Linked DNA regions of Pontimicrobium sp. SW4. The protein of the gene in region 2 interacts with the protein of the main gene of each other region in a pairwise test. Links are inferred from orthologs where the notes say so. Each region holds a gene or a part of one and is shown on either strand. Other genes may lie near its edges. The genes, in order: ABGB03_RS13275 and ABGB03_RS11680.

Region 1 (15,742 bases), 370 kb from region 2 along the record:
TTCTCCATCTCTTAAAGGTGTTTCAATACCATTAGCAAATCCAAAATATGCTACTAAGGCTAAAGCTACAAAAGCTCCAACATTAGTTAAGGTCTTTTTTAATGTTGCTGTATTAGAAAACATTTGTTTTACTGAAAATATAACAACTAAAAAGACCATTATTCCTAATATAAGGTACGCTATGTACATAAAAGGCGACACTATACTGTCTTGTAAATCAGGTGAAGTTTCAAGAGCTTCATCTCCTGCTCCAATAATTCTTATAAGAAAGAATATTGAAATAACTCCAACTATTGCAGCAACAAGTTTTATTATTTTTTGCAAATTCATAATCTATAAAGATTTTAAGTTGTTGTTATTACTTCTTGTGTTTTACTAATAAATCCATCAATGAAATTGATGCATCTTCCATATCGTTTACAATTGCATCAATTTTTGAAATGATATAATTATAAAATATCTGTAATATAATAGCAACAATTAGACCAAACACGGTTGTAAGAAGTGCAACTTTAATACCTCCTGCAACTAAAGATGGTTGCATGTCTCCAGCAGCCTCAATTTTATCGAATGCTTGAATCATACCAATTACTGTTCCCATGAACCCTAACATTGGTGCTAATGCGATAAATAATGATATCCAAGATACGTTTTTTTCTAACTGTCCCATTTGTACCCCACCATAAGCAACAACTGCTTTTTCTGCAGCATCAATATCTTCATCTGCACGATCTAATCCTTGATAGAATATAGATGCAACAGGTCCTTTTGTATTTCTACAAACTTCTTTTGCTGCTTCAACACCACCAGATGCAAGTGCGTCTTCAACATTTTGAGTTAATTTTTTAGAATTTGAAGTAGATAAGTTTAAAAAGATAATTCTTTCTATAGCAATTGCTAATCCAAGAATTAAACATAACAATACAATACCCATAAATCCAGGGCCTCCTTCAATAAATCTCTTTTTTAATTCCTGATGAAATCCAAGTTCTTCAGCAGCAGCTCCATCTTCTTGGGCTGAAACAACCGTATTAACAATTGTTGTAGTAGTGTTCGCGTTTGTACTTGCATTTACAGTTCCGAATGCCATAATACATGCGATGGCTAGAATAGAAAATAATCTTTTCATTAGTTCTTGATCTTAATTTTATTAGTTAAAGCGTTAAAGATATAAAAAAATTGTAATTAAAAAATTAAAATTTATTTAGAGATTAGTCATTTCTATTAGGGAAATCGCAATTATCTCTTTTGCAGAGAGGAAGGGATTCGAACCCTCGATACGCTTTTGACGTATACACACTTTCCAGGCGTGCGCCTTCGACCACTCGGCCACCTCTCTATAACTTTTATTTTTTAGTTACAGCGGCTCAAATAACAAAAAAAAGTTTAAACGCTAAAATTTTGGTTGTTAATTTTAAGATATCTCTCCGCGTAATGAACTTTCAAAAAGTTTCTTGAATTTTTTTATAGATAAATTCTTACCTAATAAATACATGAGTTTGGTTATCGCAGCTTCAGTTGTCATATCGCCTCCCGAAATTACACCTATATCTTTTAGTTGTGTACTCGTTTCATATTGCCCCATTATTACACTACCTCCTGAGCACTGTGTTACATTAACTATATGTATCCCTTTATCAATATACTCTTTTAGTATATCAATAAACCACTCTATATTTGTTGTGTTTCCCGCACCATAAGTTTCTAATATCACACCTTCTATGCTTGGAGTAGAAAAAATAGAACGCATCACATTTTTAGAAATTCCAGGAAACAACTTAATAATCGCAGTATTATTATTAAGCGTTTTGTGGACTCGTAATGACTTGCCTTTTTTTGGTTTAAGCAAATACTCTTTATTTACTTTAAGGTGTACACCAGATTCTACTAAATCTGGATAATTTAAAGAAGCAAAGGCTTCAAAATGTTCAGCATTAATCTTTGTGGTTCTGTTACCTCGATATAATTTATATTCAAAATAAAGACATACTTCTTTTATAAGAGGCTGTTCTTTTTCTTGAAGCGAAGCTACTTGAATTGATGTAATTAAATTTTCTTTAGCATCGGTACGTAAATCTCCTATTGGTAATTGTGATCCTGTAAAAATCACAGGTTTTGCTAAGTTTTCTAACATAAAACTTAATGCGGAAGCAGTATAACTCATAGTATCACTTCCATGCAATACCACAAAACCATCACAAGAATGATAATTTTGTTCAATTATTTCAGCGATTTGATTCCAATAATCTGGACTCATATTTGAAGAATCTATGGGCTCTCCAAAAGAAATGGTCTCAATAGAACAAGATAAAAGTTTTAATTCTGGTATTTTATCTAGTAAATTATCAAAATCAAAAGAACGTAACGCTCCTATTTCGGGATCCTTAATCATCCCAATAGTTCCTCCTGTATATATTAAAAGTATGTTTGGTATTTTCATTTCTAAATTTTAAAAACGTCTCTTGAATTGGCTGTGGTAATTTCGGCAATTTCTTTTGTAGTTATACCATATATATATGACAATTTTTCTAACACATTAATTATGTAGCTACTTTCATTGCGTTTTCCACGGTACGGTGTTGGAGCCAAATAAGGTGAGTCTGTCTCTAAAACTATATGGTATAAATCTATTTGATTTAAAAATTGGTCTATCTTTCCATTTTTAAATGTTACTACGCCACCTATTCCTAATTTCATATTATAGGAGATAGCTCTTTGAGCTTGCTCTAATGTTCCTGTAAAGCAATGAAAAATTCCGAATAAATCGTCTCCTTTTTCTTCTTCTAAAATTTCAAAAATCTCATCGAACGAGTCTCTGCAATGAATCACTATTGGCAATTTATATTTCTTGGATAATTTAATTTGATGCCTAAATGCTTCCTGTTGTATGTTTAATGTTGATTTGTCCCAATACAAGTCAATACCTATTTCGCCAATGGCTATAAAAGCTCGTTCAGATAATAGTTTTTCAACATGAGCTAGTTCCTCCTTGTAATTTTCTTTAACAGAAGTAGGATGTAAACCCATCATCAAAAATACATTATTAGGATAATCCTCCTCGAGTTTAAGCATTGCTTTTGTATAGGTTGAATCTATAGCTGGAATAAAAAAACGTGTAATATTATTGCTAAAAGCTCTCTGCATCATTTCTCTACGATCATCATTAAAAGCCTCACTATATAAATGTGTATGTGTATCGGTAATTATCATTTAGCAAAAGTAAGCTTTGATTACTATATTTGAAAGCTCTTAAAAAAGCAATATACTAAAGCACGACCCAACTATTTAACTATGAGCTTACAGCAATTTTTATTAAAAAAAGGTTACACCAAAATAAAGATACACCTTACAAAAACTAATCATTTTGAATTAAAAGCTATGATTAATGGCAAAAAAGGACAGTTTATTTTGGATACAGGAGCATCAAACTCATGTGTTGATTTTACTTTTACCGACACATTTGGGTTAACAGTAGAAGACTCAGAGGTAAAAGCTGCTGGCGCAGGAGCAATAGATATGCTCACACAAGTTTCAAAAAAGAATACAGTTAAGATAGGTAAATGGGTATCAAAAAAAACTTCAATCATTCTATTTGATTTAGCTCATGTAAATACCGCTTTAACTAACCACAATTCAAACCCTGTTCATGGTATTATTGGTGCAGACATTTTAAAAAAAACTAAAGCAATAATTGATTACAATAAGAAATATTTATATCTTAAACTCTAATATTAATAGCAACTCTACTTAATCCTTCTATGAACCCATCAATAATTATTGCTGATGACCACCCATTAGTCCTTAAGGGCTTACAGGATTTTTTGTTTGAAAAAAAGTACAATATTATTGATAGTGCCACTGACGGAAAAGAGGCCTATAAACTGATTGTTAAACATGAACCAGATATTGCCATTCTTGATATAAGAATGCCACATCTAACTGGTATTGAAATAGCCGAACTATGTCAAGGTAAATTAGACACCAAAATTGTGCTAATTACGTTTGAAAAAAGTAGTGCGTTTTATAAACAAGCAAAACAGTATAATATCTATGGTTACTTATTAAAAGAGTTTGCTTTAGTTGAAATTGAAAATTGTTTAAAGGCAGTCGTTAAGGGCACTCCATATTTTAGTAAAGAAATTGAAAATCAGTTTTCAATTGAACAAAATAATATAGATATAAATAGTTTAACACCTTCGGAAAAAAGAATCCTCAAATTAATAACGCAGAATAAAACAGCAAAAGAAATAGCTTCTATCTTAAATGTCTCCTATAGAACAGTTGAAAAACACAAGAGCCATATTATTAAAAAATTTCGTTTAGAGCCTAAACACAACAGTCTTTTATTGTTTGCAAAAGAAAATGAAAACTTTTTATTGTAAATTTTAATTTTTTTAAACATATAACTGCTTGATTTTCTTGTAAATAGGTTTTAAAGAATCAAATATACGTATTTATACGTATTGTTTGGTATTCTTTTATTTATGACATTTACAAAGCTATTAATTAGTTCTTAGGGAGAATTATGGAAGGCTTCAGGTTTAGTTGCCTGAAGCTTTCATTCTTTATAAGAATAAACCCCAAATATTAATGAATAAAAATTATACTACTCTTTGGCGTAAAATTTTATTAGTTGGATTAGTTACTATAACAATTGTAGTAATTTCTATTAATCTGTTAGTTAGTTTAATATGAATAAAAAAGGCGTTTGTTAAACAAACGCCTTTTTAAATTAACAAATATTTTATTACATCTCTAAAGCTTTCTTAATATCATTATCCATTAATAATTCGATTGGATTTTCTAAAGCTTCTTTAACAGCTACCAAAAACCCTACAGATTCTCTTCCATCAATAATTCTATGATCGTAAGACAATGCTACAAACATGATTGGTCGTATTTCAACTTTACCATCAATAGCGACTGGACGTTCAACAATGTTATGCATTCCTAAAATACCACTTTGCGGTGGATTAATAATTGGCGTAGATAACATACTTCCAAAAACACCTCCATTAGATATAGTAAAAGTACCTCCAGTCATCTCATCAACAGTTATTTGACCATCTCTTGCTCTAATGGCTAATCTTTTCACTTCAGCCTCAACACCTCTAAAAGTTAAATCTTCGGCATTTCTAATTACCGGAACCATTAATCCTTTAGGTCCAGATACTGCAATACTAATATCGCAAAAATCATAGCTTATCATTTCTTTACCGTCTATCATAGAATTGACAGCGGGATACATTTTTAATGCTCTAACGACAGCTAATGTAAAGAAACTCATAAAGCCTAGACCTACTCCATGCTTTTCTTTGAAAGCTTCTTTATATTCTTTACGTAATGCAAAAATAGGAGACATATCAACCTCGTTAAAGGTCGTTAGCATTGCTGTAGTATTCTTTGCTTCAACTAATCTTTCTGCTACTTTACGACGAAGCATAGACATTTTACTTCTTGAGCTTCCTCTGCCTTCGACATTAATTGCTTGTCCCATTGAAGGTACCGCTTTAATAGCATCCTCTTTTGTTATGCGTCCATCTCTTCCAGAGCCATTAACTTGAGAAGCATCTATACCTTTTTCGGCTAATATTTTATTAGCAGCAGGACTTGGTGTTCCTGTAGCATAGGTTTGGCTTGAAGAAGTAGCTTGCACAGTTGATTGGGCAGTTTCAACTTTCTCAACTTTTTTTACTGGTACAGTTCCTTCTGGTTTTGTAGCGCTTGTGTCAATTAAACAAACTACTTGTCCAACTGCAACAGCATCCCCACTTTCAGCTTTTAAAGTAATTACTCCGCTTGCTTCTGCAGGCAGTTCTAAAGTTGCTTTGTCACTATCTACCTCAGCAATGGCTTGATCTTTTTCTACATAATCTCCATCTTCTACCAACCATTCTGCTATTTCAACTTCTGTGATTGATTCTCCTGGTGACGGAACTTTCATTTCTAAAATCATTCTATATATATTTTAGTTTTATAATGTTATCTACGTTGGTTATCTTTTGCTTTATCAAAAACGAAATCTATAACTTCTTGATGTCGCCTTTTTGACCTTGTTGAGCTTCCCGCGGCTGGAGCACTATAAGGTCTTCTTGTGGCTGCTCTCCAAGTTCTAGCTTCATCAATATGCATCATCATATGGCTGTAAGCTCCCATATTTCGTGGTTCTTCCTGAGCCCAAACTATTTCTTCTACATTCTTATATTTGTTTATCACTAAACGAATATCTTCGATTGGTAATGGAAATAATTGCTCTATCCTTACTATTGCAACATCTTTCCTTCCTAATCTTTCTTGTTCTTCCAATAAATCATAGTAAAATTTTCCTGTCACAAATACCAAAGATTTTATTTGTTCAACATTAGCTTCGACATCATCAATAAGCATTTGAAAATTACCGTTAGAGAATTCATCAACTGTTGAAACAACTTTTGGATGACGTAATAAACTTTTTGGTGTAAAAACAATTAAAGGCTTTCTATAATTTGCTTTCATTTGTCGTCTTAACAAATGATACATATTTGCAGGTGTTGTACAATCTGCAACAAACATATTATCTCTTGAGCATAATTGTAAATAGCGTTCCATACGTGCTGAAGAATGCTCAGCTCCTTGACCTTCGTAGCCATGTGGTAATAACATTACCAATCCATTTTGAAGCTTCCATTTATCTTCTGCTGCCGAAATGTATTGGTCCAACATTATTTGTGCACCATTACTAAAGTCTCCAAATTGTGCTTCCCAAATCGTTAACGTATTTGGACTTGCCATAGCATAACCATAATCAAAACCTACAACACCATATTCTGATAAAAGTGAATTATAAATATGAAATTCTCCTTGGTTATCACTTATACTATTATGTAAAATAATTTCTTCTTCACTATCTTCAACTTTAACAACTGCATGACGATGAGAAAATGTACCACGTTCTACATCTTGACCAGAAATACGAACATCAAACCCTTCTTCTAACAGTGTCCCATAAGCCAAGTGCTCACCCATTGCCCAATCCAACTTATCTTCATTGAACATTGTTTTTCTAGATTCAATAAGACGCTCTATTTTTCGAATAAATTTTTTATTCTTTGGAAGAGTCGAAATTACTTCAGCTATCTTTTCTAATTTGTTTTTAGGATATGTAGTATCAATTGGAATCATTATTTCTGAAGCATTGGCTCTTCTAAAATCCTTCCAATCTTCTTGCATAAATGGCGTTATGACTGTTTTATTCTCTTTTCTTGAATCTTCTAATTCAGACTCTAACATTGCCTTGTAATCAGATTCAAGCTTATTTACATAATTGCTATCAATAATTCCTTCTTCAATTAATTTAGTTGCATAAATATCTCTTGGATTTAGATGCTTTGAAATAGCTTTATATAATTTTGGTTGAGTAAATCTAGGTTCATCTCCTTCATTATGCCCATATTTTCTATAACCTAGCAAATCAATAAAAACATCACGCTTAAATGTCATTCTAAAATCTAGTGCAAATAATACTGCATGAACAACCGCTTCAGCATCATCAGCATTAATGTGTAAAACTGGTGATAACGTTACTTTTGCAACATCTGTACAATACGTACTCGAACGAGCATCTAAATAATTGGTTGTAAACCCAATTTGGTTATTTACAACAATATGAATGGTTCCGTTGGTTTTGTATCCATCCAGTTTTGCCATTTGTACAACTTCATAAACAAGTCCTTGTCCAGCAATAGCAGCATCCCCATGTACTACAATTGGTAAGACTTTACTAAAATCGTCTGGGTAATATTTATCTTGTTTTGCTCTTGTGATTCCTTCAACAACTGCTCCAACTGTTTCAAGATGCGAAGGGTTTGGAGCTATGCTTAAGTTAATTCTATTACCATTATCTGTTGTGCGCTTACTAGTCCATCCCAAATGGTATTTCACATCACCATCAAACACTTTCTCTTCGTAGTCTTTACCATCAAACTCGCTAAAAATATCTTTAGCAGATTTACCAAATATATTAGTGAGTGTACTTAGTCGACCACGATGTGCCATTCCCATAACAAATTCTTTCACACCATAAGAAGCAGCTTTTTCAATAACAGCATCAAGAGCTGGTATTAACGTTTCACCCCCTTCAAGTGAAAATCGCTTTTGACCAACATATTTTGTGTGCAAGAAGTTTTCAAAAGACACTGCTTCATTTAACTTTTCAAGGATATGCTTTTTTTGGTCTATTGAAAATTTTGTATGATTATCATTACTGTTAAGCTTATCTTGAATCCATTTAATTTCTTCTGGTTGACGTATGTACATATATTCTACACCAATGGCTTCACAATAAATAGCTTCAAGATGCTTTCTTATCTCACTAAGAGTTTGCGCTCCTATACCTAAAACATCTCCTGCGTTAAAAACAGTATTCAAATCGCTTTGAGATAATCCAAAGTTTTCAATCTCTAAAGTTGGTGTATACTTACGTCTGGCACGAACAGGGTTTGTTTTTGTAAATAAATGTCCTCTATTTCTATAACCTTCAATAAGTTTTATAACTTGAAATTCTTTCTGAACATGTTCTGGAATTTGCGCTGAAACACCTTCTACAATTTCACCATATAAACCATAATTTTCACTGCCAAAATCATAGCCTTGAAAAAAAGCTCTCCAACTTGGTTCAACCGAATCTGGATTTTCTAAATATTGTTCGTAAAGATCAGCGAAATATGCCGTATGTGCTGCGTTTAAAAAGGAATATTTATCCATTATTTTTTTTAAGACTTTCTTACGTCAAGAAAATTTTTTCAAAAATACAACTTTTAGTAAAATGTGATGTCTTTTTTTCTATTAAAAACACATCTTTTATAGTGGTAAGAAAACCTTGCCTTGTTCTATTTGTAAAGAAAAATTTTTGATGGTATTTTGATTAAGACTTTGAATGAATTTTGACCTACTTGGACTTGCTATATCATGTAACGGACACGGTTTATTTGAATTACACTTTTCTAGACTTAACAAACAAGAATTAAACTTATCATCTCCATCAATAACATTAACAATATCCATTAAAGTATGGTTTGCATTTTCCTCACTTAAAAAAAATCCGCCTTTAGATCCCTTCTTTGAAGATATTATATCCTCTCTAGATAATTCTTGTAATAATTTCGCTAAATATGCTTGAGGAACATTAATAGGTTCTGCCATATCCTTAACTCTTATTCTATTATCTTCACTAGAGTTAACAGATAGAAATAAAACAGCTTTAATAGCATATTTTGATGAGTTTGAAAACATGTTTTTGAAATTAATTAAGATACTGTAAATATAAAAAAGATGTTTTCGTCCTAAATATGATTTTTATCATGTTTTAATGCCTCTATAGATTATACTTTTGCTCCATAAAATCATTTTTAAATTTTTTATACACCTAAAATTTGAACAAAAAATTAGATAAAACCTAAAACAGAATGAAATCAACACTAAAAATTTTAACACTAGCAATTACCTTATTGGCTTTAAGCTGTGGAGGTGGTGAAGAAAAGAAGGAAGAAAAGACAAAAGTTCAACTTAAAAAACAAACAACAACAAAAGCAGAGCCAAAAACTACTAATACAAAAGCATCCGAAACAATAGATTTAACCAATAAGGGTGTTGGGCCAATAACATCTGTAGACATATCTGCTCCAGTAGATCAAGTCATGGCGACTCGCGGAAAAGAAGTATATGATAAAATGTGTACCGCTTGCCATAGAATTGATAAAAAATTCATTGGTCCTGCGCCAACAGGAATTCTAAAAAAGAGAACACCAGAATGGGTGATGAACATGATCCTAGATCCTGAAGGAATGACTCAAAAAGATCCTTTAGCAAAAGCTCTATTAATTGAGTTTAACGGCTCTCCTATGGCAAATCAAAACTTAACAGAAGAAGAAGCCAGAAATGTCCTTGAATATTTTAGAACATTAAAATAAGCATATATGAAATCAATTAAACATCTATTTTTTGTTTTTACACTAGTAGCATTGGTTTGTTCATGTAAAAATGAAAACAAAGAAGCCTCAACGACCTCTACAGCTAATCAAGCTGATACGAATACAGAAGAACGATCTGGTCAAGCTTTTATAACAGATGATGAAAGTAAGCCAACCGTTTTAAGTATTGCAATAGGATCTAAAGATCATACCACTTTAGTCGCTGCTGTTCAAGCTGCACAATTAGAAAACGCTTTAGTAAATGCAGGCCCGCTAATGGTATTTGCTCCTACTAATGAAGCTTTTGCTGCGCTACCAGAAGGCACTGTAGAAAATTTATTAAAACCAGAAAACAAGGATGCCTTAGCAAATATCTTAAAGTATCATGTAACACCTGGGAACTATTCTAAAGATTTTATAAAGAAGTTTAAAAAGTTAGGACAGGCAAATAATGGCTATGTACAAGTCGAAGTTGTTGATGGTGAACCATTAATTGGAGGTGCAAAAATTTTAGCTAGTGTGCCAGCAGGAAATGGTATTGTCCATGTTATCGACAAGGTGCTTTTGCCACCATCAAATGAGTAAAATAACACTAATCAAAATAAAAAAAATGAAAAATATAATTAAATCAACTATTGCAATGTTAAGTGTTCTAGTAGCATTTACAAGTTGTAATAATTCAGAGAAGTCAGATAGCAAGTCTGGAGCTTTAGCGAGCAACGTTGCCGAAAAAGTATATGTGGCTCCAGGTGAGCATGACGAATTTTACGCATTCATCTCAGGTGGATTTAGTGGGCAGCTATCTGTTTACGGTCTTCCATCTGGACGTTTATTTAAAGTGATTCCTGTGTTCTCACAAGATGCAGAAAAAGCTTATGGTTATAACGAAGAAACTAAACCAATGTTAAACACATCACATGGTTTTGTGCCTTGGGATGATAGTCACCATCCAGATATTTCGCAAACTGCTGGAGAAATAGATGGTCGATGGATATTTATTAATGGTAATAATACACCTCGTATTGCAAAAATAGATTTATCTACTTTTGAAACTACTGAAATTATCGAGATACCTAATAGTGCAGGTAACCATAGCTCTTCTTTTGTTACAGAGAACACAGAATATGTTGTAGCTGGAACACGTTTTTCTGTCCCAATTCCACAAAGAGATATGCCAATTAAGGATTATAAAGGAAACTTTAAAGGATCTTTATCTTTTATCTCTGTAGATCCTGAACATGGTCATATGGATATAAAATTCCAATTAATAATGCCTGGATTTGATTATGATTTATCACACCCTGGTCGTGGAAAATCTCATGGTTGGTTCTTCTTTACAACGTATAATACAGAAGAAGCTAGTACGCTTATGGAAGTTAATGCTTCTCAAAATGATAAAGATTTTATTGCTGCCGTAAACTGGAAAAAAATTGAAGAGTATGTTAACAATGGTGGAGGTACAATGATGCCAGCAAATTATGCTCATAACGTTTATGATGAGTCAACACATATGGCTACTTCTACAATGAAGAAAGAAGTACTTACAGTAAATCCTTTAGATGTCCCTGGAGCAGTATATTTCTTACCAACTCCAAAATCACCTCATGGTTGTGATGTAGATCCAACTGGAGAATATATTATAGGAAACGGAAAATTGTCATCTGCCTTAACTGTACATTCATTTACAAAAATGTTAGACGCTATAGAAAATGAAAAATTTGCAGGCGATGCTTATGGTATCCCTATCATAAATTTTGAAGATGTGTTGGCTGGAACTGTTGAATCTTCAGGTTTAGGCCCATTACATACAGAATTTGATGGAAAAGGAAATGCTTACACTACATTCTTTATTTCTTCAGAAGTTGTGAAATGGAAATTAGGTACTTGGGAAGTTATAGATAGACAACCTTGTTACTACTCAGTTGGTCACTTAATGATTCCTGGTGGAAACTCTAGAAAACCATTTGGCAAGTATGTAGTTGCAATGAATAAAATTACTAAAGACCGTTACCTACCAACTGGTCCCGAAGTTACACAGTCTGCGCAACTGTATGACATTTCAGGTGAAAAAATGGAATTGTTATTAGATTTTCCAACTATTGGAGAACCTCACTATGCAGCTGGTGCTCCTGCCGATTTAATAAAAGCTCGTTCTAAAAAAATATTTAATTTAGAAGACAATAACCACCCTTATGCTGCAAAAAGTGAAGGAGAAACAAAGGTTGTACGTGACGGTAATACAGTTCACATATACATGACAACTATACGTAGTCACTTCTCACCAGATAACATAGAAGGTATTAGAGTAGGCGACAAGGTATATTTTCATGTGACTAATTTAGAACAAGATTACGATGTACCTCATGGTATAAGTATGATTGGAGCTAACACTTCCGAATTACTAATTATGCCAGGACAAACAGAAACATTTACTTGGGAACCAAAACAAGAAGGTGTTTGGCCTTTCTATTGTACAGATTTCTGTTCTGCATTACACCAAGAAATGCAAGGTTATGTTCGTGTATCTGCCAAAAATGCTAATACACCATTAAAATGGTCGCTTGGTGAAGACATTGAATAAATAACATATTAAATAAGTATAAAATTAGGAGAATTTTGTTTTAGTGTTTATTTTCCTATCAAAGGCGAGAGCTGTCTTTTCGCTCTCGCCTTTCTTTTTAAACACTAATATTCCCCAAAAGCTAGAGCTTAAAAATATAGTACCAATAATTTAGATTTAAAAAGATGAAAAAATCAAATATCATCATGTTGCTTGCCGCAATATTACCATTAGGATTATTCTTATTTCCTCTTTGGAAAATTACGCTAGAAGCACCACAATATCCGACACCATTAGGTATGTATATTCATATTAATGATTTTTCTGACGTTAATCCCCACGACATTAAAAACATCAATTTAATGAATCACTATGTTGGTATGAAATACATTCCAGATGCTATACCAGAATTTAAAATATTTCCTGCAGGAATCCTTATTACAACATTAATAGGACTAATTATAGCTTTTAAAGGAAATTACAAATGGTTTTTGTTTTGGTTTATTTTAATGATGGTATTAAGTAGTGCTGGATTATATGATTTTTATATTTGGGAACATGATTATGGTCATAATTTAGACCCTAAAGCTATTATGAAATTTACCAATCCAGATGGTTCACAAATGGGCTTTCAACCTCCATTATTTGGCACTAAAGATATTCTAAATTTTAGGGCACATTCATATCCAAGATTAGGAGCTTACTTTTTAGGACTTGGTATTGCAGCATCACTTTTTGCGTATCTTGTTGGTAAGAAAACCCATAAAAAACCTTAAGTATGTAGAGAGGGAAAGACAAAACACTAAAAACACTAAAAAATGCAAACACTAAAACACTATTTAATTGCTGCATTATTGCTGATTCTTTTTAGCTGTAATGTGTCACCTAAAGCTATAGATTATGGTAGCGATGGTTGTCATTTTTGTAAGATGACTATTGTAGATAAAGTTCATGCCGCCGAAATTGTAACAAAAAAAGGAAAGGTCTACAAATTTGATGCAACAGAGTGTATGGTTAACTCTATGGATGAATTTGACTCATCCGAAGTAAAACTATATTTATCGAACAATTATACAGAGCCAGAAGCTCTAATAGATGCTACTCAAGCTACTTTTTTAATTAGTAAAAATATTCCAAGTCCAATGGGAGCTTTTTTATCTGCCTTTAAAAATAAAGTTGATGCTAAAAAAATGCAATCTGATAAAGGTGGTGAGTTATATACTTGGGAGGAACTACTAGCTCATTTAAACAATTAATTTCATGAATAAATTATTTGTTTTTTTAACAGTCATTTTATTGGCTCAAAAAAGTAGTGCACAAAACATTGAGATATGTAATACGTGTCCAATTTCAACACTTAAAGATGCCATTATCCAAGCCAAAGACTTTGACACAATAACAGTAAAAAAAGGCACATATAAGGAGCATGATATTATCATTGACAAACCAATAACCATTATTGGCAAAGACTACCCAGTAATTGACGGTGAGTTAAAAGGAGAGATCATTACCATTATTTCAGATAATGTAACAGTTGACGGTTTATTTATTATCAATGTTGGTACAAGTTATACAGAGGATTATGCTGCAATTCGTGTGCGTAAAAGCAAAAATTTTGTGATTCAGAATTTAGTGTTAGAAAAACTTTTTTTTGGTATATACATTGAAAAATCTAACTACGGGAAAATATATCATAATAAAATAATTGGAGATGCTAAAGAAGAATATAATTCTGGTAATGGCATACAGCTTTGGTATAGCAATCACATTACAGTAGAGCATAATTACGTCGAGCATGTTCGTGATGGTATTTATTTGGAGTTTTCGGATGATTGTTTAATTAAAAATAATGTAAGTGCCCAAAATCTTCGGTATGGTTTGCATTTTATGTTCTCTAACGACGATATTTATCAAGACAACACTTTTGAAAATAATGGTGCAGGAGTAGCTGTGATGTTTTCCAAAAAAATAAAAATGCTCAACAATACCTTTAAAGAAAATTGGGGAACTGCTTCCTATGGTATGCTCTTAAAAGAAATTAACGATGCCGAAATTATTGGAAATACATTTGAAGAAAATACCATAGGCATCAATATAGAAGGCTCTAACAGGATTATCTATAAAAATAATGATTTTAAAAACAACGGTTGGGCAATTAAAGTACGTGGTGCTTGTTATACCAATAGTTTTATTGAAAATAATTTTTTGTACAACTCTTTTGATATTGCTTACAACAGTAAGGTAAACGATAATGTTTTTGATAGAAATTATTGGAGTAATTACACAGGTTACGATCTTGATAAAAATGGTATTGGTGATGTACCATATCGTCCTGTAAAATTGTTTTCATACATTGTAAATCGCACACCAGAAACTATAATTTTACTACGAAGTATGTTTATTGATATTATGGATTTTTCTGAAAAAGTATCCCCAGTTTTTACACCAGATAATTTAATGGACAACAATCCTTCAATTAAAAAAAACACATGGTAACTATTCAAAATTTACATAAAAAATTTGGCAAAAATCAAGTGCTTAAAGGCATCGATTTAAATATTAATGAAGGAGGAATATTTGCAGTATTAGGGCCAAATGGTTCTGGGAAAACAACTTTGATTAAATCTATTCTGGGAATGGTCATTCCCAATAAAGGCAACATAGAAGTATTAGGAAATAATATTAAAAAGAATTCAGACTATAGACATAAAATTGATTACCTGCCTCAAATAGCTAATTTCCCTAGCAATTTAAAAGTTAAAGAATTAATCAAAATGATTAAGGATTTACGTAAAAATACTACTGAAGATGAACGCCTAATAGAATTGTTTAAGCTTGAACCTTTTTTAGATAAAAAACTAGGTAACCTATCAGGAGGAACAAAACAAAAAGTAAATATTGTATTAACCTTCATGTTTGATAGTCCATTAATAATTTTAGACGAACCAACAACTGGTTTGGATCCTATTTCGCTTATTAGGTTAAAAGATTTAATTCAAGTCGAAAAAGCAAAAGGAAAAACCATATTAATTACATCACATATTATGAGTTTTGTCGAAGAAGTGTCTGATGAAATTGTTTTCATATTAGAAGGCAAAATATACTTTAAAGGAACCATTCAAGATTTAAAAACCAAGACCAAGCAACCAGATTTTGAACATGCTATTGCGTCTATATTAACCGATAATCATGCTTAAAATATTAAAATATAGTTTTTACGATTTAATGCGCAGTC
Region 2 (15,340 bases):
TGCATTAACAACTGCTGGAATAGCGCCTTACAGTTATAGTATTGATGGTGGTGCATTCCAAACGCTTACTGCACCATTTACAATATCTAATTTAGCCTCAGGAACGCATACAATAGAAGTTCAAGATGCTAATGGTTGTGGGAATTTAGTGTCTGTAGATATTGAAGCTTCATTAGAATTAATTCCAGAGATTACCACGATGCCTTCTTGTAATAATGATGATGGGCAAATAACCATTACAGGTTCTGGTGGAAGTGGAACCTATAGTTATTCTATAAGTCCAAATCCTGCATCAATTACCTTAGCTGGCAATGTGTTTTCTGGTGTACCATCAGGAACATATACTGTTACTATGACTGATACAGCAACATTATGTACTGAAGATGTTGAAATTGTAGTTCCAGAGGCAACGCTTCCTACATTAACTACAACACCAACAGCAGTCACTTGCTTTGGAGATAATACAGGTACTTTTGAATTAAATGTGAGCGGTTACACTGGCGCATATAATTATGAAGTGTTTGACAGTGGAAGTACATCAGTTTTTGGACTTGTTTCAGCGAATACGTCAACTAACCCAGAAATAGTAACGGGATTAATCGCAGGAACTTATACGGTTGTAATAACTGAAACTGCAAGTCCGTTTTGTTCAAACACAACTGATGTCATCATTTCATCTCCAGCTGATGCTTTAACTGTGATTGCAACGGAAACGTCAAACGTAACCTGTGATGATGATAGTGGTACCATAACTGCTATTGCAAGTGGTGGTTGGGGCACTTACGAATATGAATTAACTGGAGCAGCCACAATTGCTTACTCAGCAAACGGAACGTTTACAAACTTATCAGCTGGTACTTACACAGTAAATGTTAGAGACGCTGGAGGATGTATAGCATCAGATACTGTAACACTAGACATTCCACCACCAATAACTTCAACAGTAACTGCAAGTACAACACTATTGTCTTGTTTTGGAGATGATAATGCAACAATAACTGCAAATGCCACAACTGGTGGTCAAGGTGCAAACTATACATATACATTGAATATGTTGTTGCCTACAGTAAGTACGTCTGGTCCGCAGTCATCGAATGTGTTCGGTAACCTAGGGGCTGGAACCTATCAAGTAGTCGTAACTGATGGCTATAATTGTGAGTTTATTTCAGCAGATATTACTATTAATGAGCCAACTCAAGTAGAAGCTAGTTTAGTAGCAGCTACTACTCCAACTTGTACAATTGATGCGACGCTTACTTTAAGTGCTTCAGGAGGGACTGGAACATACACTTATAGTAATGACGTTAGTTTTTCTACTGTTTTAGGGTCTTTTGCATCATCAACTACATTTTCTGTAACACCAGGAACATATCAATATTACGTTAGAGATGCTAATGGATGTATTTCTGCTGTATCAAACGAAATAACAATTGATCCACTTCCAACATTGGATGTTAACTTGGAAGCAACAGATATCTTTATTAATTGCGTTGGAGATAATACTGGTGTTATTGTAGCGACTGCCGAAGGTGGATTAGGTAGCTACGTATACACCTTACAAGATGGATCAGGAAATGATATTTTACCTGCTCCAACACAAAATAGTCCAGGAGTGTTTACTGATCTTCCAGCAGGAACCTATCAAGTAGAAGTAGAAAGTGGTGATTGTTTAGCAACATCAGATATCATAAACATTACTGAACCATCGTCACCTCTAGTTGCAAATTATACAGTAACTGATATCACTTGTAGTGGTAGCAATAACGGAATGGTTGAGATTACTGCTTCTGGTGGAACTGGAATTATTAAATATGCCATTTCTCCACAGTTAAATCAGTTCTTTGACTCTCCAATATTTGAAGATCTTGCTCCAGGAGTTTATCAAGCTATTGCGCAAGATGAACTTGGCTGCTTTGTGATTATTGATTTTACAATAAACGATCCAATTCCTGTATCACTTACTATTGTTGGAGGCTCTATACTTCCCGAAATTTGTGATGGCGATTTAGATGGTGAATTTAGTGTTGACATCTCTGGAGGTAATTTACCATACAGCGTTAGTTTAGATGATATTAATGGCACTTATACAATAGGTGGTCCAACTCAAACACAATTTGATTTTACAGGATTATCTGGAGGCGACCACATTGTTTATGTGCGTGATGCACTTGGATGTGAGTCGGAATGGAATATTTCATCCCCTGAATCCGTATTAATAGACCCTCAAGTTGAGGTAGAATTTGGTTGTGTGAATAATGCTCCTTCAAATATTGTTACTGTGATTGTTGATGATAGTATCACCAATCTTTCAGATTTAGACTATTCATTAAATGGTGGTCTATATCAAGCTAGCAATGTGTTTGTTAATGTATCAGCAGGAACAGGGCATTATATTGATGTAAGACATACAAACGGTTGTATACAAAGAACCGAACTTTTTGATATTCCTGATTTTAACCCTTTAGTATTAACATTACAAGAGGGTGAAATAAATCAAATTGTGGCCATCACTTCAGGTGGTTCAGAACCTTATCAATACACATTAAACGGAGAGGATTATGGAAGTACTGATACATTTATTATTTATGAAACTGGTACTTACACCGTCACTGTAACTGATGCTAATGGTTGTGTAGCTACTGCCATAATTGAGATGACCTATGTAGATGTTTGTATACCAAATTATTTTACGCCTAATGACGATGGTGTTCAAGATGATTGGGGACCAGGTTGTACGGCTCAATACCCAAATCTTACGTTCGATATTTTTGATAGATATGGTCGTGTAATAGCCACGCTTAACCAGGGTGACAAATGGGATGGTAAATATAATGGTAATGAACTCCCAACTGGAGATTACTGGTATGTAGTGAAATTAAACGATACTAATGATAATCGCCATTTTGTTGGTCATTTTACTTTATATCGCTAATAATTAGCGCTATGCATCTAAACATTAAAATGAAAAAAATGAAAAAACGTATCATATATCTTTTAACTCTAATTGTAAGTTACAGTTATGGTCAAGAGTTGAATTTACCCGTTTTTACACAATATTTGGCAGATAATAATTTTGTTGTTGCTCCAACTTATGCTGGTATTGGAGATAATTTAAAACTTAGAGCAAACGGCCTAACACAATGGGTTGGAATTAAAGGTGCTCCAGACAATCAATCATTCTATGGAGACTTTAGAATTGCAGACCGTTCTGGAGTTGGATTGTCATTTTATAATGATAGAAATGGAAATACCATTCAAAAAGGAGCAAAATTCTCTTTTGCACATCATCTCATTTTAGATTTAGTAACAGAACAATACTTATCGTTAGGCCTTACTTATAATATCAATAATTTTAGAATAGACATTGAAAATTTTATCTCAACTCCTGAAAACCCAATAATCGATCCTTTTATTACTGATGATAGAAAAACTACTAATAGTAACTTTGATGTTGGTGCGTTGTATAGATACAGAGCATTCTTTTTTAGTTTAAACCTAAATAATATTTTAAAGAAAAAAATTGATGAAAGCGTTAGAGCATTTGAACCTAGTTTATTATTAAACTATCAACTTTATGCAGGTTATACGTATGGCCAAGCTAAAGAAGGTGGCATTGAGTTTGAACCATCTGTATACTACCAATATTTCTCAAGCGACAAACGCTCAAGTACTGATATAAATATGAAAGTTAGAAAATTTGGGAAAGATGATAGTTACTTTTGGGGAGGTATATCATATCGTTTTCTTAATGATCAGTTCTTTAAACCTCTAAACATAGGTCCAATGGTTGGGTTTAAACAATCTATATTTTATTTTGGGTATGCTTACCAATTTACTACCAATGGATTATCTCCTTATAATTCTGGTACACATGTCGTTACTATCGGATTAGATTTTTTACGCGGAATTAGTGATTGTGCCTGTACTAACAATCGTTTTCGCTATTAACCTAACATACAACCTATTAATTGAATACTACTAAGATTATATTTATTAATTCTTCTTTTTAAAAGAATTAATAAAGCCTCTGACTATTCAATAAATAAAAATAAGATTCCTCTGACCAAAAGGCAATAAAGAAAAACATTCCTACTACAATATTATTATTTGTTGACTTACTATTTATCAATAATAATAATAATAATAATAATGTAACTGTAGACATTGGATTAAAGGTTGCTACTATTTTAGATGTTAAAACGTTAATGATTATTTATCAAAATGATATAAAACAAAAAATCCATTTAACTTTTGTCAAATGGATTTTTCTTAGTAGCGGGAACTGGACTCGAACCAGTGACCTTCGGGTTATGAGCCCGACGAGCTACCTACTGCTCTATCCCGCGATGTAATCTCAAAATAATTTTCTTAGCTTTTAACTTTCGGTTCATAATGCCGACTAAATCATTTCGGACTGCAAATATACAACCCTTTTCTATTTTAACAAGCATAATATTAAAAAAAAGCCACTTCGAAATTGAAATGGCTTTTTCATCAAAAAAATAATTATAATACAAATTACTTAATCAGTTCCTGCAAGCGCAGAATTTTTTCTTTCTCCTATATTTGCGAATTCAAATTGCACACCATTAGGAAGTTGTTTTCCTAAGCTTGCAAAATCTCCTTTAAGGTCATTATTGTTTATCATTAAAATTTTCAACTTACTTAAACTTGCTAAATTAGTTGGAATATGTCCATATAATAAGTTATCTGAAAGCATGATTTCTTCTAGCTTAGTTAAATCTCCTAAACTAGATGGAATTGGCCCAAATAACATATTATCATATAAACTTAACTTTTCTAGGTTAACTAAATTTTTAACTGTTTTTGGAATTGCTCCAGATAATTGATTACTACTTAAAGACAATTCCATAAGATTTGTAAGAGCTCCTATTTCATTTGGAATTGTACCTGTTAAATTATTACTGAATATTTCAATTTTTTGTAATTGAGATAACTTACCAATAGTAGTAGGAATTGATCCTTCTAATTTATTCATAAATAACTCCAATGATTCTAAAGATGTTAAATCTCCTATTGTATTTGGCAACCTTCCTTCAAGTGCATTAAAAGCAATGTTCAATGACGTTAATTGTTTAAGATTTCCTATGGATTCTGGAATTACTCCTGATATTTTATTTCTAAATAAATTTAATGATCTTAAGTTCTCAAGATTTCCTATTTGAGTTGGTAATAAGCCTTCAAGATTATTAAAACTTAAATCTAATGCTACGACTTTATCGTTTTCAATAATAACTCCATGCCATGTGTTTATTGGACTATTTATATCCCAAGTAACTGTCCAATTATCACCATTGGTGGCATTACAAATTGCTATTAAAGCTTCTTTTTCTTTAGTTGAAACATTACCGAAAGCTAATGTAGATACAAGACATAACAGTAGTGCTAGTTTTAAGGTTTTCATAGTAGTAGATTTTAATTGAGGGCATAATCTACTACGAATATATACTTAACCAGATAAACTACCAACTTTATTCGATAAACGGTAATTAGGTACGAATAGGACTACTTTAAAAAGATTCTATTTCTAGCTGAATTTCTTCCCAGCTATTCATAAGCTCTTGAAGGTTCTTTTTCTTTTTTTGATAGCTATCAAAGAAATTAGGATTAGCGACTGTAGCATCATAATTAGACTGCAGTTCGATATCTATTTCTTTAATTTCTTTTTCCAGTTGATTAATTTGAGATTCAATTTTACTAAGTCTATTATTAAGCGATTTTAGTTTTTTTTGATCTTCATAAGACTGTTTTACTTGAGTTTTATCTTTTTGTTCTTTTATAACATCACGTTTTTCGGCTTCTCTTAAGTTTTCCAGATTACGTTGTTCTAAAAAGAAATCAATATCTCCTAAATATTCTTTTATTTTTTGGTCTTTAAACTCATACACCTTATTTGTTAAACCTTTTAAAAAATCTCTATCATGCGATACTAAAATCAAGGTGCCTTGAAACCTATCAAGTGCTTCTTTAAGTACATTTTTAGATTTAATATCTAGATGGTTTGTTGGCTCATCCATTACCAAAACATTTAATGGTTGCAATAATAATTTTGCCAATGCCAAACGGTTTCTTTCACCTCCAGATAAGACTTTTACATATTTATCCACTTCATCGCCTCTAAACAAAAAAGCACCTAAAATATCTCGAACTTTACTTCTATTTGTTTCATTAGCAGCATCAATCATCGTATCTAAAACAGTCTTATTACCATCTAAATATTCTGCTTGATTTTGAGCGAAATATGCAATTTGAGCATTATGTCCTAACTTTAAATGTCCTCCATACTTAATATCGCCAACAATAATTTTTGCCAGTGTAGATTTACCTTGACCGTTCTGTCCAACAAAAGCAATTTTGCTATCACGATCTACCATCATATCAATATCCTTTAGCACTTGTAAGTCTCCATAATGCTTTTCAATCTTTTCCATTTCTACAACCACCTTCCCAGGTGTTATTGAAACTGGAAAGTTAAGCGTCATTACACTGTTATCATCTTCATCAACTTCAATACGATCTATTTTATCTAATTTTTTAATTAAAGATTGCGCCATAGAAGCTTTGGATGCCTTAGCACGAAATTTCTCAATGAGTTTCTCGGTTTGTTCTATTTGTTTTTGCTGATTTTTTTGAGATGCTAATTGTTGTTCTCGCAATTCTTCTCGTAAAACTAAGTACTTTGTATACGCCTTTGGATAGTCATAAATCCTACCTATTGAAATCTCGATAGTTCTATTGGTAACATTATCTAGAAACATTTTATCGTGAGATACGATAACCACAGCTCCAGAGTAATTTTTAAGAAAAGACTCTAACCAAATAATAGACTCGATGTCAAGGTGGTTTGTAGGCTCATCTAATAATAATATATCGTTGTTTTGTAATAATAATTTCGCTAACTCAATACGCATTCGCCAACCACCAGAAAACGTGTCGGTAAGCTTAGTAAAATCGTCTCGCTTAAATCCTAAACCTTGTAAAACTTTTTCTGTTTCTCCTTGATAATTATAACCTCCTAAGATTTCGTATTGATGTTGTTTATCATTTAAATCGACCATTAGTTGATGATAACCATCGCTTTCATAATCGGTTCGTTCGGCTAATTGTATATTAATAGACTCAATACTTGCCTCGATTTCTTTTATTTCAGTAAATGCTTCATAGGCTTCTTCCAAAATAGTCCGCCCATATACAAAATCAATATCTTGTTTTAAAAAACCAATTTTTAGCTCTTTTTCGGTAGCAACTTGACCTGTATCATACTCCATTTCGTTAGCAAGAATCTTAAGTAGTGTAGATTTCCCAGCACCATTCTTACCAATTAAACCTACTCGGTCACCACCTTTTAGTCTAAAGGAAATATCTTCAAATAAATACTCACCTTGAAATGAGATTGAAAGCTTATGAATATTTAGCATTTTGTTACAATAGTTACAGTTATAAACTCAATAAAGTTTAATTTTGTGGTCAAATTTGGTGCAAAAGTAACATAATTAACCATGCTAAGAAAAGGAAATAAATTATACAGCATTATTACTGGCGTTTGTCCTAAGTGTCATGTTGAAAATATGTATGTGAATAAGAATGCATATATGCTTTCTGAAACCTTAAAAATGAATGAACGTTGCTCTAACTGCAATACAAAATACAAGATAGAGCCTTCTTTTTTTTATGGATCAATGTATGTTAGTTACGGTGTTGGAATTGCTTTTGCTGTAGCAGCTTTCATAATATCTTATGTGTTTTTTGGTGCAAGCTTGCTAACTTCTTTTATTGCAATTATTGGTACAATGGTTGGCTTTTTACCTATTATTTTAAGGCTTTCTAGAAATATTTGGATTAACCTGTTTATGCATTACGACAAACAGTTTTCTAAGAAAAAGAGCTAGTTATTAAATCTGGTAATATTAATTTCAGAATCGATTTCAACGCCATTTTCAATAAAATTGTACAATTTTTTCGCAACATAAGGTGCAATCATAACGCCTCTTGTCCCTAAACCATTTAGTATATATAATTGCTTATGTACTTTGTGTTGTCCAACCAAAGGTCTTCTATCTATAACTGTAGGTCGTATTCCTGCTACCTGATTTGCAACTTCAAAATCACAGTCAATAAATATCTTAAGTTTATTTAAAAGCTCAGTTCTTGCTTCCTCTGTGGTGTTGTTTGATTTATCATTCCACTCATAAGTAGCTCCAACAATGTATTTGTGCTCTCCTAACGGGATTAAAAATGCTCCAGACTTCAATACAAAATCTATATTGAGTTTTGGAGCATGAATAATTAGAAGTTCTCCTTTAGTTCCTTTTAATGGTAAATCTCTAAAAAATGGGTTTTGCTTAAGTCCAAAACCCTCAGCAAAAATTATATGTTTAGCTTCAATACCTTTATATATCACATTGTTTTGATTAAATTGAATCACATCATAATCAAAAGATATTTCAACAAATTGATTGTTGCTTTTCAGCTCTTTTTTAAATGAATCAATTAATGCTTTAGTATCAATTCGTCCAGTATGAAGTACCTTTCCAAAGCCAAAATCACTTTTAATAGACTTGTTCTCTATTTGATGAATTTCAGGTTGGATATATTCTGAGAGTCCTACTTTATCACTTGCTAAAAACCAATTATTCTGTTCTTCAATGGAAGCAAATAGTCTATAAACAGGAACTTTGTAATCTAATCGTACCTTTAAGGTTTTTTCTAAGGCCTTATATCTCGGTATAGCTAAGTCTAGTTGCTCTTTAGACTTCCAAACTGGTGTAAATCGCTTTAAAACAACTGGATTATAAAGTCCTCCAGCTACTATTGATGATTTTTGGGAACCATCATCAACAACCATAAATGTTTTATTATGCTGCATTAATACATCACAAAACATAATGCCTGCAAGACCAGAACCAACTACAATGTAATCTACTTTGTTCACTAAATTAATTTGAGTTGTAAATAAATGAATAAAAAAAACGCTCACAAAATTGTGAGCGTTTTAAATTATTGGAACATTACTTTAGTAAGTCCACATATCTTGTTCGAAATCTCGAATTTTTTCTTTTATTCTATCCGATTCTAATAACTGCATCAAAGCATTATCTGAAATATACTCGGTAATAGCTCTATCCCCTTGCACGTTCATTTCTCTAAAAATATAGCCGTTAAAACGTCTAGAGTTTAAGAGATGATCAAACGACAATGGAATGGCAGTATTTTTACCATTAAAGGCTTTTGCATGATGTAACACATCTCGAGCGTCTGGGAAAAATACCCAAAATAATGGGAAACGACCTGGATCTTCTTCGTCAATGAAATTAACATCAGGAATCACAGGTGCAATACCTAATAAGCGGTATTTTAGTTCACCTAAACGCTTATCGAAATAATACATTCCTTTTACATGGTATTCTTGCACATCTGCAGCACTAATTTCTCGTTTACTAATATATTCTGGAGAAATTGGCTCTCCTGCATTATATTGTTCAATACCTTTTTCAGTAGTATCAATTTTCACCATAGATGCTTGAATATCCTTTAAAGTACGCTTTGCAGTAAAATAAGAGTCATCATAAACATTCTCGATATCTCCATTTTTTATACTACGCATTAATACGTCGAATAAAGAACGTCTATCTTTACCAATATTATTAGTATCTATAGGATAGTATAACGGAAAATTAACACGCTCATCAAGCACTACTTTTTCCCAAACCATTGTTGCGTATAATATGTCTCTGTCGTCAACATAGCCATACTCTAATGGTCTATCATTATCCATTAATATTTGCGCATCTGTTTTTACACCAATTTCTTCTGGACTTTTAGCATTTAGGATATTTGCTTGAGCAACTACACTATTTGCAATTAAAACACATGCAACGGTTAATACAAAACTTTTAAAATTCATTTTCTTAATTTATTTTAGTTTGGGACTAATACTTTCCTTTACTAGTTTGTTAATTCTACAAATACAGGAGATACTTTTTTAAGCTTATAGCTTGAGTTTCCTTGTATTTTAGCTTCAATATCAAATATTTGAATTCCAGCTCCACGTTTTGCCTTTTTCAAAGCTTGTTTTGCTCTAGCATCCAATTTATTTCCTTTCACCTCTATTGTAGGTTGCCCAGGAACTTTGATACTAAAGCCTGTGATATTTAATGGTAATTCAAAATCGAAATCATCCAATTTAGCACCTACAGTAGAAATGTCAAGGTTTTGACGTTGCATTTTTACAGCACCATCTTCTCCTCTAATTGTTCCTGTTGGTCTTGGAATATCTTTAATTCTAAACTTAGCATTGTCAGTTACTTTATTTCCATCAGGTAAAGTTCCAGTAACATTAATAGTTACTTCTCTACCTTGTACTCTGGTGACATCCATTACATATTTACCAACACCATTCCCTTTAGATAATCCTTGTCCTGTTGGAACAACTTTATTATCAGAAATACCAGCAAACGAAATAGTCATTGGGTTTTTAACACCACGATATACTACATTCATTTTATCAGCTGAAATTGTTGCCGAATTTGGTTTTGGTACTGTAGCAAACGATTGGTTTACTTCAACCTCAGTTTCTTCTCCATTTTCTAAGAAAATTAACTTCCCAGTAATTTTATGTTCTCCAGGTCTTCCTGTACTTACCTTTAATTTTACTTTACCATCTTCAATAGAATACTCATTTGCATTTAATGCACGACCATCTAATGCTAATTCTACTCTATTTGGTTTTGTAGAGGCATCTTTACGACCTAATACTATTTGTCCATCAAATTGTTCACCATTAAAATAAGCAGACTTTGATGTCTCTAATAAGGTTGTATAATTAGTCATAGATACTTCAGTAGACAATGTTCCTGTAAACATAGCTCCTAATACTTCCGACTGAGTCGTTTTAATATCAGACTGTAATTGAGTCATTTTTGTTAATGACGCTACCAATGGAAATCCTTTATAGTGGTAATCTAACCAATCAATTTCAATTCCATCATTATTTATAACTGGATCTGTAGAAAATTTAGTTTTAACATCTCTAGAAATATCAGCAAATCTAGGATCATCTCCTAAAACTTCCACTACTCCATCTCTAAATGTTGCTATTTGATCTAAAAATTTCTGTCCATCTTCTTTTACTTTATCGCCTTTAAAGAAATTTTGATCTAGGTAATCCCCTTTATCCATAATTTCATAATCAGACGCATCATCAACAGTAGCTGTCATGTTCCCTTTAAGAGTTTCAAGATGTGAATTAAAATCATTAGCTAAAGTTGAAATTTGATCAGCCTTATCTTTTAATGGTTTATACTTCTCAGGTTGTTCGCTAGCTTTAGTTGCTAATTCGCCCATAAACGCTGAGTTACGCTCTGTTGCTGCTGTGTTAGATTCGGTTAATCTCTCGTTCATTAAACCGAATGCCGACAGCACTTCTTTTGACATATTCAATGCTAACATCGCAATGAAGATTAAATACATCAAGTTTATCATTTTCTGCCTTGCAGATAATTGTCCTCCTGCCATAACTAATTAGTTTTTGTTATTAATGGGTTAATTAATCTAATTAGTTTTTGTTCATTGCAGTTAACATACCACCGTATACACCATTTAATGATGACAGGTTAGATGCTAAAGATTGCATTTGCTCTTTTAACTTTGCTGCATTTTCAATAGACTCTTCGTTTATTGATGCTTGCTTGTTTACGCTCTCTAATTGTACTTTGTATAGACTGTTTAATGATTCCATTTGTGCAGCTGCAAGCGACATTTCTTCGCTATACTTTTTAGTTGCAGAAATACCATCAACAGTTGGTCCCATATTTTTTGCAGCGCCTTCGAAGTTTTTAATACTATCACCTAAGCTAGCCATAAGCTCTCCATCGATTTTAGCATCTTTTAATAAATCATCTAATTTTTTAGATAATAAACCTTCAGCGTCTTTTGGGTTATCTTTTTTCTTGTCTTTTGCCATACCACCTTCTAATTCTGGGTATACTAAAGACCAATCTAAATCATCATCAACAGGTTCGAATGCTGAAATTGCAAAAATAATTGCTTCAGTTACAAGACCAATGGTTAACATTACGTTACCAGTTAATGGTCCTATTTCATAATGAATAATTTTGAAAAGTGCTCCAACAATTACGATTGATGCTCCTAATCCGTAGGCCATATTCATGAACCTTTTACTTGCTTTTGACTGTGCCATAATATTTGTTTTTAGTTAAGTTTGGTTTAAGTTTTTAATTTATCTTCTTTTTTTTGAGGCATTTTTGGTTACTTCGGTTCCCATATAGTCTTGTACTGTACGGAAGCCAATATAACTTCTTGCTGAATCAGCGTACTCATAATCTCTTGAACTTACTTGTAGGAAATAAGCAACATCTTTCCAAGATCCACCTCTAACAACTTTACGTTCGTTTTCGGTATCATTAACACTTGGGTTTACTGTTGAAGAATATTCGTATGATGCTGGATCGTAAGAGGACATTACCCACTCTGATACGTTACCAGCCATATTATATAAATTGTAATCGTTAGGTTCGAATGCATCAGCTTCTACTGTATATAAAGCTTGATCTGCTGCATAATCACCACGTAATGGTTTAAAGTTTGCCATAAAACAACCTCTGTCGTTTATTGCATAAGGACCACCCCAAGGAAATGTAGCTCCTTGAAGACCGCCTCTTGCGGCATACTCCCATTCTGCTTCAGACGGTAATCTGAATCTATTTACGTGTTGTTTATTTCTTTCTTTTTGATATGCGTTTTTCTTTAAAGTTCTCCATTGACAAAACGCTTGTGCTTGTTTCCAAGTAACTCCAACTACAGGATACTCACTGTAAGCATCGTGCCAGAAATAATCATTGTGCATTGGCTCATTATAAGAGTATGCAAAATCTCGAATCCAAACAGTTGTATCCGGATATACTTCTACCTCTTCTTGCTCAATGACATCACTACGACTTAGCTCACGATATTTTGCAGCTGTTTGAATGTCCATAGTTGTGTATTGGAATTTAAATTGCTTTACATCCCATGTACGTTGTCCATTATATGATTCTTCTAAAGGCAAATACATATTATCCATTACCTCAGCATATAACTCGTCTGGATATTCACTAGTATCGAATATTAAATCAATATCTGTATTTAATTTTCTTATTTCACCTTCATAGTTTTCAAACATATACTTCTCATAAGGTGTCATCTCCTCCTCAGGTTTTACATCTTTATAAGCGAATTCGCCTATGTCGCCATTTCCTGGCTCCTTACCTTCAAGGTCTGCCATTTCAGCAAGATTCGTTCTAATAGTAGAATCTCTAACCCATTCTACAAATTGACGATACTCACTATTTGTGATTTCTGTTTCGTCCATATAGAATGCTCTTACTGTAACAGTTTTTGTAGGTGCGTCTTTAACACCTGCTCTATCGTCATCCGATTTACCCATAATAAAAGCTCCTCCTGGAATTAAACTCATTCCATAAGGCTTTTCAGGATGCCACTTTTTCCCCTTAACTCCAACTAGTTCACCTTTGTCTCCGGTTCCACAACTAGTTAATATAGCTAAGACTGCTGTTAATGTTAATAACTTCTTAATACACATAAATTTGAGGTTAATTAATGATCTTAAATATTTTAAGGGTGTAAACATATTTATATATTTCCATAAAAACAACTTTTTAAGCAAAAAAAATGCATTTTATCTAAAAAAAGTGCATTTCATCGATGAATTTTAAGTATTTGATCGACGTTTAAACGCTATTTTTCTTGAATGCTTTGTACCATCTATCTGGTACTTTCCCTTTGCAGGCATCAATGTAATCATCATGCATGCAAGGTAATAACGTATGACGTTTTAATTTATTATTAAGGTTTGGTAAAAAAGGTATTTCAATCCACCATCGTCCTGTTTGATTGCTTTTATAAAATATTAGTTGCTGTTCGTCGACCAACACAGTAAATTTTTGATATTTATCCTCTAAAGTGAAGTCGTCATCTTGTACTCTACAGTTTACACCTTCTATAAAATACCATATTATTTGAGCTAAAAGCATAGATGTAGCATCATCATCTTTAGAAGTTTTATATTCATAAATACCAAAAGAAGATACTTTATTACTTATACCTGCATATCTAGAAATAGCACAAATCTCTTTACCATTAAATCCGTTTGGCGAATGCTTTTGTTTTGTGCTTACCTCAGACGATCGAATACTTTTAATATCTAAACTTACAATATTTGCATCTCGTAAAACAGGTTCGGCTAAAGCAATATTGTTTGAAACTTCTCCAAGTCGGTAAGCCTCAAAATAGAGTCTCTCCATTAAGTCAATTTCTTCTTGAGCATTGAAATAGGTTTGATAGCCTAAAGTAGAGTAGTTAAATAAATTGTATGGCTTCTCTAAAATGATTTTTCCTAAGAATGAATTATTCTTAATTGGTTTTGCAGAATCGCCTAAATCGAAATTACAATCGACATTTACAATATTTACCATAGGCAAATAATTATCGTAAGCTCGATAATTAGCATACGTTAAGTCCTGACTACCTCCTATTATAATAGGTATAACATTATTATCTAATAAAGTAATTATGGTTTCTTGTAAAGCAAAGTAGGTATCTGCAACGGAATCTCCTTTTAAAATATCGCCTAAATCTGCAACTGTATAATGCCAATTTCCAGGAAATAGTGAGTATAAAGATTTTCTAATTTCACTTAATTGAAACTCTTCACCTATATAATTAATATCATTACGATTTTCAAGCACACCAACAATTGCCATTTTAACATTGGTTAAATCTGGCATCCCATGTTGTTTTGAGTGAATCTTTAATTTTCTTCCTAAGACTTGGTTTGAGAGTAATTCGTTGTGTGCTAAAACTAAGTCTTGAACTGGTGAAAGAAAATTTAAGTTCATGTGCTATTTCTTTTTGGTGGTTGCTTTTTTTCTTGTTTTTTTCTTTGGTACATTCTTTTCGATAATATCTTGCACCTCTTCAAGTGTAAATTTAGAAACATCTACCGTTTTAGGCAATTCTATTTTGAGTTTTCCTTGTATTACATTATGTCTTCCCCAGCGTGCTTTTTCAACACGTATACCTTCGGCTTCCCAATGATGAATTAGTTTATCTTTTTCTTTTTGAATTTTATCTTCAATCAACTCAACAATATCTGTGTCAGATAAATCGTCCCAATCGTACTTTTTATTAACATTAATAAACATATTGTTCCACTTAATAAATGGTCCAAAACGTCCTTTACCTTTTTGAACTGGTAAATCTTGATACATATATATAGGTGCATCTGCCTTTTCTTTTTCTT

What was found.
Region 1: the proteins of ABGB03_RS11680 (region 2) and ABGB03_RS13275 interact in binary tests that used the Escherichia coli proteins (3 or more experiments, as listed by UniProt). The link is inferred for Pontimicrobium sp. SW4 from one-to-one orthologs.

The regions. Positions count from the first base shown.
Region 1 is NZ_CP157199.1:2,876,292-2,892,033, forward strand. Bases 5,783-9,124 are described here. They hold ABGB03_RS13275 (2-oxoglutarate dehydrogenase E1 component), read right to left. Parts: upstream 8,743-9,124; coding sequence 5,983-8,742; downstream 5,783-5,982. Other genes in these bases: odhB (2-oxoglutarate dehydrogenase complex dihydrolipoyllysine-residue succinyltransferase), read right to left, coding at 5,783-5,956; ABGB03_RS13280 (Rrf2 family transcriptional regulator), read right to left, coding at 8,839-9,124. Also shown: ABGB03_RS13235 (hypothetical protein), read right to left, coding at 1-330; ABGB03_RS13240 (MotA/TolQ/ExbB proton channel family protein), read right to left, coding at 359-1,129; ABGB03_RS13250 (asparaginase), read right to left, coding at 1,415-2,440; ABGB03_RS13255 (TatD family hydrolase), read right to left, coding at 2,443-3,210; ABGB03_RS13260 (retropepsin-like aspartic protease), read left to right, coding at 3,292-3,729; ABGB03_RS13265 (response regulator transcription factor), read left to right, coding at 3,759-4,382; more of odhB, read right to left, coding at 4,748-5,782; more of ABGB03_RS13280, read right to left, coding at 9,125-9,270; ABGB03_RS13285 (cytochrome c), read left to right, coding at 9,444-9,947; ABGB03_RS13290 (fasciclin domain-containing protein), read left to right, coding at 9,954-10,532; nosZ (Sec-dependent nitrous-oxide reductase), read left to right, coding at 10,558-12,528; ABGB03_RS13300 (hypothetical protein), read left to right, coding at 12,693-13,283; ABGB03_RS13305 (nitrous oxide reductase accessory protein NosL), read left to right, coding at 13,326-13,763; ABGB03_RS13310 (nitrous oxide reductase family maturation protein NosD), read left to right, coding at 13,768-15,003; ABGB03_RS13315 (ABC transporter ATP-binding protein), read left to right, coding at 14,997-15,704; ABGB03_RS13320 (ABC transporter permease), read left to right, coding at 15,697-15,742. UniProt on the Escherichia coli protein: E1 component of the 2-oxoglutarate dehydrogenase (OGDH) complex which catalyzes the decarboxylation of 2-oxoglutarate, the first step in the conversion of 2-oxoglutarate to succinyl-CoA and CO(2).
Region 2 is NZ_CP157199.1:2,508,147-2,523,486, forward strand. Bases 4,986-7,925 are described here. They hold ABGB03_RS11680 (ABC-F family ATP-binding cassette domain-containing protein), read right to left. Parts: upstream 7,440-7,925; coding sequence 5,532-7,439; downstream 4,986-5,531. Other genes in these bases: ABGB03_RS11675 (Two component regulator three Y domain protein), read right to left, coding at 4,986-5,425; ABGB03_RS11685 (DUF983 domain-containing protein), read left to right, coding at 7,521-7,910; ABGB03_RS11690 (FAD-dependent oxidoreductase), read right to left, coding at 7,907-7,925. Outside these bases: ABGB03_RS11660 (T9SS type B sorting domain-containing protein), read left to right, coding at 1-2,932; ABGB03_RS11665 (type IX secretion system membrane protein PorP/SprF), read left to right, coding at 2,971-3,948; more of ABGB03_RS11675, read right to left, coding at 4,523-4,985; more of ABGB03_RS11690, read right to left, coding at 7,926-8,953; gliding motility protein GldN, read right to left, coding at 9,035-9,925; gliding motility protein GldM, read right to left, coding at 9,967-11,535; gliding motility protein GldL, read right to left, coding at 11,576-12,220; gliding motility lipoprotein GldK, read right to left, coding at 12,260-13,621; ABGB03_RS11715 (formimidoylglutamase), read right to left, coding at 13,770-14,936; topA (type I DNA topoisomerase), read right to left, coding at 14,940-15,340. UniProt on the Escherichia coli protein: Genetic data indicate it may be involved in ribosome assembly or function.